One region of the Synechococcus sp. PH41509 genome, then DNA from elsewhere that is predicted to be linked to it. Evidence: predicted binding sites of a transcription regulator. Region 1 holds the regulator's gene; the other holds the start of a gene.
The links. The regulator NtcA, encoded in region 1, controls nitrogen genes in cyanobacteria. The targets are predictions, from matches to a motif close to GTANCNNNNGNTAC.
Positions count from the first base shown of each region.

Region 2: the regulator NtcA is predicted to act here: its motif matches at 2,271-2,284, upstream of FZZ88_RS04215 (circularly permuted type 2 ATP-grasp protein).

Region 1 is NZ_VTLD01000005.1:32,631-36,490, forward strand. Features, by position in the region: gene dcd (dCTP deaminase) at 1-364, opposite strand, end outside; gene FZZ88_RS02390 (cob(I)yrinic acid a,c-diamide adenosyltransferase) at 364-963, opposite strand; gene rph (ribonuclease PH) at 1,108-1,851, shown strand; gene ntcA (global nitrogen regulator NtcA) at 1,910-2,626, shown strand; gene FZZ88_RS02405 (DUF3084 domain-containing protein) at 2,654-3,805, shown strand; gene FZZ88_RS02410 (pre-16S rRNA-processing nuclease YqgF) at 3,802-3,860, shown strand, end outside.
Region 2 is NZ_VTLD01000008.1:69,015-72,874, forward strand. Features, by position in the region: gene FZZ88_RS04210 (alpha-E domain-containing protein) at 1-689, opposite strand, end outside; gene FZZ88_RS04215 (circularly permuted type 2 ATP-grasp protein) at 683-2,158, opposite strand; gene FZZ88_RS04220 (sodium:solute symporter family protein) at 2,475-3,860, shown strand, end outside.

The DNA of each region.
Region 1 (3,860 bases):
TGCTCTTGCCCAAACAGATCACAGTGATATTGGGAGGAACACGAAGCTTTTCAAGCGCCACGCCAAGGCCATAGGAGTGGGCCGGAAGAATGAAATAGCGACCGTCCTCATCTTCATGGAGAGGAGTGGGCTCGAGATTGGCCGGATTGAACCGCTTGGGATTCATCACCGTGCCGGGAACGTGCCGGAAGATCAAAAATTCCTGAGGAGACAGGCGTAGGTCGTAGCCGTAGGAGGAGCAACCAAAGCTCAGCACCGGACGCAGCTTCTGCTCCGGATCCAGATGACGGACGAGGCCGCTCTGGAATGGCTCGATCATTCCCTGCCCAGCCTGTTCAGTGATCCAGCGATCGCACTTGAGCATCAGAAACCTCGGCGCAACTCCGTGACTTGATCTGCCATCTCCACCACGCCGGAGGGGATCGCAGGTCCTGTGATGATCACATCCATCGAGGCCGGCCGCTGCTCGAGAGCTTCAATCACGTCCGCTTCATCGAGATAACCGAAGGCCACAGCAAGGCCGATTTCATCCAGGACCAACTGGTCGAGATCTCCCTGAATCAAATGCTGACGACAGATGGACCAAACGGCAGCAACCGCCTCGGCACCGCCGGGGTGATTCGGCGAGGAGAGGCAGAGAGGCACCTCAGGCCGCAGCCAGACCAGTCCTCCACAAAGTTGGACGCGACCTGCGGGCCCCTGCTGCACGCCCCCTTTGAGGAACTGACTGATCAGAACACGACTGCCCAGACCAGCGGCACGCATCGCTTGACTCAGAACACTGGCGAAACTGCCGCGATAGGGCGCCGTGTGCACCTGCAGCTGCCCTTCGGGAGCCACCAGATACAGCGGTGGAGGATCTGCAACAGGTGGCAGGGACCTGAATCCGGCCCGCTGCAAAGCCTGCTGATCCCGATCCAGAGAGCTCTGGAACGCTTGGGGGTCGGCAAGGCTTGTGGTCATCACGGCAACATCCGTCCGGGTGATCCCGGCAAGACCTTGAATGTAGCGGCGAGATGACATTCCACAAGTGCATTGACACCACCCATGGTGTTTGGACGGGCGAGAACCAACCGCCTGCGAGGCTTGAAGAACTGCACACCACCGATGAGCCAACCCGCTGGAAGCCGCACCGATGGCCGTCGCCCTGAGCAGTTACGACCGTTCTCGGTGACCTGGAATCCCATGGGTTTTGCTTTGAGCTCCCTTGTGGTTCACACCGGCCGAACCGCTGTTCTGTGCAGCGTCTGCCTGGAGGACAACGTTCCCCGCTGGCGGAAGGGAGAAGGGTTGGGGTGGGTCAGCGCCGAATACCGGCTGCTGCCGGGATCCACGCCGCAGCGGCAATCACGGGAGCTCATGAAATTGTCGGGCCGCACGCAGGAGATTCAACGGTTGATCGGCCGAAGCCTTCGCGCTGTGATCGACATGAAGCGTCTTGGAGAGCGCACCTTGCTGATCGACTGCGATGTGATCCAGGCCGACGCCGGAACACGGACAGCATCCATCACCGGAGCTTGGCTCGGCCTTGAGCAAGCCTGCCTTTCACTCGTGGATGAGGGGATTCTGGAGCAATCGCCACTGGTCGACCAGTTGGCGGCCGTGTCCGTCGGCCTGGTGAATGGCCAGGCCTTGCTGGATCTGGACTACAGCGAAGACAGCAGAGCTGAGGTGGACCTGAATGTTGTGCAGGCTGGCGATGGTCGCCTTTTGGAGATCCAGGGAACTGCAGAGGGGGCGCCCTTCAGCCGCAGCCAGCTCAATGAATTACTGGATCTGGCTGAGCCTGGATTGACTTCGCTGATGCAGGCGCAACGCCAAGCCATGAACGAGCACACCAGAGTTACGTAATAACCGCTACACGGCGGCCACCGTTAGCTCCGTAGCTTCGCCTCACCAGGGGGTTGTCATGACCAGTAGCCGAGGTTTCAGCCGATACACCCCGCAGATGGTGGCCCCAACCCCAAGCACAGAACCGGCCAACCGCTCCCTCTTGGAAATCATCCGGGATCTGGACGGCGCAAGCAGCGAATTGGTGGACCGCAACAAGACCATCTTTTTCCCTGGAGATCCTGCTGAACGGGTCTATCTGATCCGCCGCGGAGCTGTCCGTCTCTCCCGCGTCTACGAGTCAGGAGAAGAGATCACAGTGGCCTTGCTCCGCGAAAACAGCCTCTTCGGGGTACTGTCGTTGCTGACCGGTCAACGATCTGATCGTTTTTACCACGCCGTAGCCTTCACCAGAGTCGAGATGGTGACGGCGCCAGCGACATCCGTGAAGGCGGCGATAGAGGCGGATACCAGCGTTGGCCTGCGCTTGCTGCAGGGCCTGTCCAGTCGGATTCTTCAAACCGAAACGATGATCGAAACGCTGACCCACAGGGACATGTCATCCCGACTGGTGAGCTTTCTGCTTGTGCTGTGCAGGGATTTCGGCGTAGCGGATGAACTGGGAATCACCATCGACCTGCGCCTGTCCCATCAGGCCATCGCCGAAGCGATTGGCTCAACGCGCGTGACAATCACACGTCTGCTGGGAGACTTGCGTCAATCCGGTCTGGTTCAGATTGACCGCAAAAAAATCACCGTTCTGGATCCAATCGCTCTGGCCAAACGATTCAGCTAGTCAACACCTCAACCCACAGGTGCAGCCATGAGTGGCTGGGCACTGATCCTGGTTCTGCTGGTGCTCGGAGGCGTTCTGTCGACCCTTGGTGACCGGCTGGGAAGTCGTGTCGGCAAGGCCCGCCTGAGTCTGTTCAAGATGCGGCCGCGACGGACCGCCGTTCTGATCACGGTGCTGACCGGCAGCCTGATCAGCGCACTGTCGCTCGGCCTGCTGCTGCTGGTGAGCCGCCAACTGCGAGTGGGCCTGTTTGAACTGGATGCTCTGCAAGACCGGCTCCAGGACAGTCGACGGCAACTCGATGCAGCCGAACGAGAAAGGGAAGAGACCCGAAAAGAAACCAACCGGATCGCCGCTGAGCTCAAGCAGTCGCAGCAACGGGCTGACATCCTGCGCCGCGAACTGGCTCCTCTGCAGAACGAACGCGCCCAACTCGAGGCAGAACGTGAGCGTCTGAGCCAGGACATCGCCTCCCGCGATGCAGATATCCAGCGCACGGAGGCCGAATTGAACAGCGTGCGGAGCCGCATCCGAGCTGGCGAGCAGGAACTCAAGGAACTCGAATTCAACCTGGTCGCCCTGAGGCGTGGATCAGTGGTGATCAGTAGCGGACAGACCTTGGCGAGAGCAACGGTTCGTCTCGATGCTCCGGATCAAGCAAAACAGGTTGTCGACCGGCTGCTTCAAGAGGCCAATATCAACGCCTACGGCAAGGTGAGGCCTGGGGAAGCACCCGAACGACAGTTGATCCGCGTTCCTCGAAGTGACGTGGAACGTCTGCAGAACATCATCCGCAAGCCTGACACTTGGGTGATCTCGCTGCGCTCCGCCACCAATGTGCTGCGTGGTGAAACGGCGGTGTACGCCTTCCCCGAAGTGCGTCCCAACCGCCCGGTGGTGCAAAGCGGTGACGTGCTGGCGACCACCACACTGCAAACGGATGAACGCACACCGGAGGGCATTCGAACGAGACTGAACCTTCTCTTGGCCTCGGCCTACGCCGAGGTGCAACGGCGAGGATCCCTTACGGAAGGACTGCAGTTCGATGGATCCGCACTCTCCCAACTGGCCCAGACATTGCTGGAGGGACCCAACCAAAGCATGGTCTTGAAGGTGATTGCCGCAGGGATCAGCGACAGCGCCGATCCTGTGGTGGTCACGGTTGAGGCATCCCCATGAAGCGAGTGGCCGTGCTCGACCCAGGCCGTTGCAAATGTGGCCTTGTGCTGGCCGA
Region 2 (3,860 bases), on a different contig from region 1:
TCCAGCAGCAAAAAGCGGGCCACCGATGCGGGGCTGATCGCTTGTTGGACGCTCTGGCGGTACATCTGATACGCGCCCGCCGTGCGCAGCAGGGTGATCCACTGCAGTTCATCCAGCACCCCGCCAACCTCCTCGGTGGACGGCAGCAGCAGGAAGTATTTGACGTCGAGGATGCGGGAGGTTTTGTCAGCGCGTTCGATCAGACGTCCCAGCTGGCTGAACAGCCAGCTCAGATCGCGGCTCAGTGTGGTGTCGGTGATCCCGTAAACGAGCTGGCAACCGCGGCGGATGATCTGCAGTTGCTCCTGCACGGGTTCCCGCCAGATGTCTTCGTCGTCTTGCAGGCTCCAGTGCAGATCATTGATCTGCTCCCACATTTCCGTGGTGATCACATCCCTGATCTGCCTTGCATTTTCCCGAGCCATCGCAATGCAGCTCACGATGCTGTTGGGATTGCTGCGGTCCAGCAGTAGGAAGCGCACCACTTGTTTGGGAGTGGCATCGGGATAGGCCACGTCGAAGCGGTTCCGATCCTCTGTCACCTCCACCAACGGCAACCATGGTTCTGCGCTCCCTGGAGGACAGTCCAGCGCCATCGCTTCACTCACTTCCAGAAAACGTGAGACGTTTTCGGCGCGTTCCAGATAGCGGTTGATCCAGTAGAGCGAATCGGCAACGCGACTCAACACGGCACAGCCTCCTTTGGCTGCGTTGCTGCGATCCGTTGTTCTTCGACGATCCATGTGTCCTTGCAGCCGCCCCCCTGGGACGAATTCACCACCAGTGAGCCCCGCTTGAGGGCCACCCGCGTCAGCCCACCAGGGCTCACCCAGTCGCTCGAGCCGCGCAGCACATAGGGGCGTAGATCGACGTGGCAGGGGTAGAGCTCACCGTCACTGAGGGAAGGCACGGTGGAGAGCTGCAGCGTGGGCTGCGCGATGAAGTTGCGGGGATTCGCACGGATCTTTGAGTCGAAGTCAGCCAGCTCCGAGCGGCTGGCCTGGGGGCCGATCAGCATTCCGTAGCCCCCTGCTTCCGCCACCGATTTCACCACCAGTTGTTCAAGGTGTTCGAGCACGTAGCGGCGGTCTTCTGGCCGGGCACAGAGATAGGTGGGAACGTTCTCGATGATCGGCTCTTCATCGAGGTAGTAGCGGATCATCGCTGGCACGTGGGCGTAGATCAGCTTGTCGTCGGCGACGCCTGTGCCGGGGGCATTGGCGATGGCGACCCGTCCTTGCCGAAGCACGTCGATCAGGCCCGGCACCCCCAGCATTGAGTCGTGTCGGAAGACGGTGGGATCAAGAAAATCGTCGTCGATGCGGCGGTAGATCACATCCACGGGCTTGAGGCCGTTGGTGCTGCGCATCCACACCCGGCCGTTGTCGCACACCAGATCGCGCCCTTCCACTAGAGGAATGCCCATCTGCTGGGCTAGATAGCTGTGCTCGAAATAGGCGCTGTTGTACACACCGGGGGTCAGGATCGCCACGCGTGGGGCGTCACTCCAGGTCGCCAGGTCTTGAAGGGTGCGCAGCAGATGGGAGGGATAGTCGTCGATGGGTTGAACGGCACGGCCTTCGAATAGGCCAGGGAACAACCGTTTCATCACCCGACGGTTTTCAAGGAAATAGGCCACACCCGACGGACAGCGCAGGTTGTCCTCCAGCACACGCCAGGTGCCGTTGCCGTCCCGGATCAGGTCGAGCCCAGAGATGTGGCACCAGCGGTTGAGGGGCAGGCTGATGCCCTGCATCTGAGGGCGCCAGCCGGATGAACTTTCAACGTCTTCTCGCGGGATCACACCGTCGTTAAGGATCTTTTGGGGGCCATAGATGTCGGCGAGGAAGCAGTCGATGGCTTCTAGGCGTTGCAGCAGTCCGCGCTCCAGGGTGATCCAGTCGCTGCGTCCGATCAGCCGGGGCAAGGGATCGAAAGGAAGAATCCGTTCACTGCCTTTGAGGCCGGAATCGTTCAGGCGGAAGGTGGCGCCGAGGCGACGCAGTAGATGGCTGGCGGAGGCATGGCTGCGGTTCAGTTCGGGCAACCCCATCTGCCCCAGCGATGCGAGCAGCGTGGCTAGATCTTCGCGCGGCCTCGCCGTTTCACTGCAGAAATATTCGTCGAATCCGACCGTGGGTTTGTAGTCGGTGAACATCCTGGTCGCGTAAGCAATATCTATCCAATGCGTCGCCCCACTTCCCTTCGGGTGGTGGTTGCTACACATTCCGCAATTTCAGGCGATAAGGCGCTGATCGCTTGATGTTTGGGTATCCGAAGGCACCTGAATCGAGGGCGAAATGCCAGGCGGGGAAGACTCTTTTGCTTATCTGTTTCTGGAGTTCAAAGGGTCTTCGCTTTGGATGAATTGCTCTGGGCCCGACTGATCTTTGCCCTCGGTGCAGCCGTAACCGCGGCGACTGTGGTGATGATTCTGCGCGGACACCTTTATTGGAACCGCAGGGGGTCGACGGATGTCCGCTGACTCGGTTCCCTTCCTCCAGCCAGGGATTGCTTGGGCGCTGGTGGTGTTGTTCTCCGTTCTCTGGGTTGCCCTCGGGATTGCCTGGGGTCGGCGTGGTCAAGGCAATGCCGATGACTACATGCTGGCGGGGCGCAACATTGGGCTGGCCCTAAGCACCGCCACGTTGATGGCCTCATGGGTCACTGGCAACACCACGTTGCTTGCTCCTGAATTCGGTTACAAGACCGGGCTTTGGGGCATGTTCAGCTATGCCCTGGCAGGGCTTGGACTGATCTTGTTTGCCCCCCTGGCTTCGCGGATCAAGCAGTTGATGCCCAACGGACGCACCAGCGGCGATTTCATTCGGTTGCGTTACGGGCGCCTGGCGTGGTGGGTGTTCATGGTGATCACCGCTATTTACACCCTGGGTTTTCTGATGACCCAGGCGATGGGTGCCGGACTGCTGCTGCAGGCCCTTTCAGGCTTCGATTACCACGTGGGGATGGTTGTGGTCATTGGTGTCGCCACGCTTTACACCCTGTTCGGGGGGATGCGGGCCGTGATCGGCACCGATTTCATCCAGTCGCTCTTGATCATGGTGTTGTTGGCGGTGGTGGCGGTGCTCGCTTTCCGGCAATTCCCGATGCCCGAGGTGCATGCCTCGTTGCTTGCCCGGCATCCCGATCGGCTCGATCTGCTATTGCCTGCTGGTTTGTTGATCGCGTGGAATTCCGCCCTCTTCTCGATGGGCGAGGTGTTTCACAACAACATCTGGTGGTCTCGGGTCTTCGCTAGCCGTCGCTCGGTGGTGATGACCTCCTTTGTGTTGGGGGGGGTCGCCTGGATGAGCGTGCCGATGGTGACGGGCTCCATCGGGCTGGTGGCATTGGCGCGTGAGTTGCCTCTCGAGCAGGTGAACATGGTGTTCCCCGTGATGGCAGCTGATCTGCTCGGCGCCGGCGGCGCTGCTCTGGTGTTTGTGGTGGTGTTCGCCTCGCTGACCTCCACCCTGGATTCGCTGCTGGCGTCCACTGCCGATCTTCTGGCGGAGGATGTGTACTTCCGGTTATTGCGGCCCCAGGCCAGTGACGTGCAGCTCAAGCAGGCTGCGCGGCTGATGGTGGTGGGGTTGGCGGTCGTCACGCTGGCGCTGTCCTGGCCGCGGCTTGATTCTTTGGCGTCGGTGCTGTTCTTCACCGGGGCGTTGGTGGCCTCCACGGTCTGGCCAGTGGCGTGCGGCCTGTACTGGCGCACGGCCAACCGCACGGCTGCCATTGCGGCCATGATCGCTGGCAGCGTTGTTGGCCTGCTCGCCTATGTGCTGATTGCGCCCTACTGCGCCGCTGTGTTTTCGGCGGCCGTGTCAGCAGTCGTGATGCTGATCGGCAGTCGCACG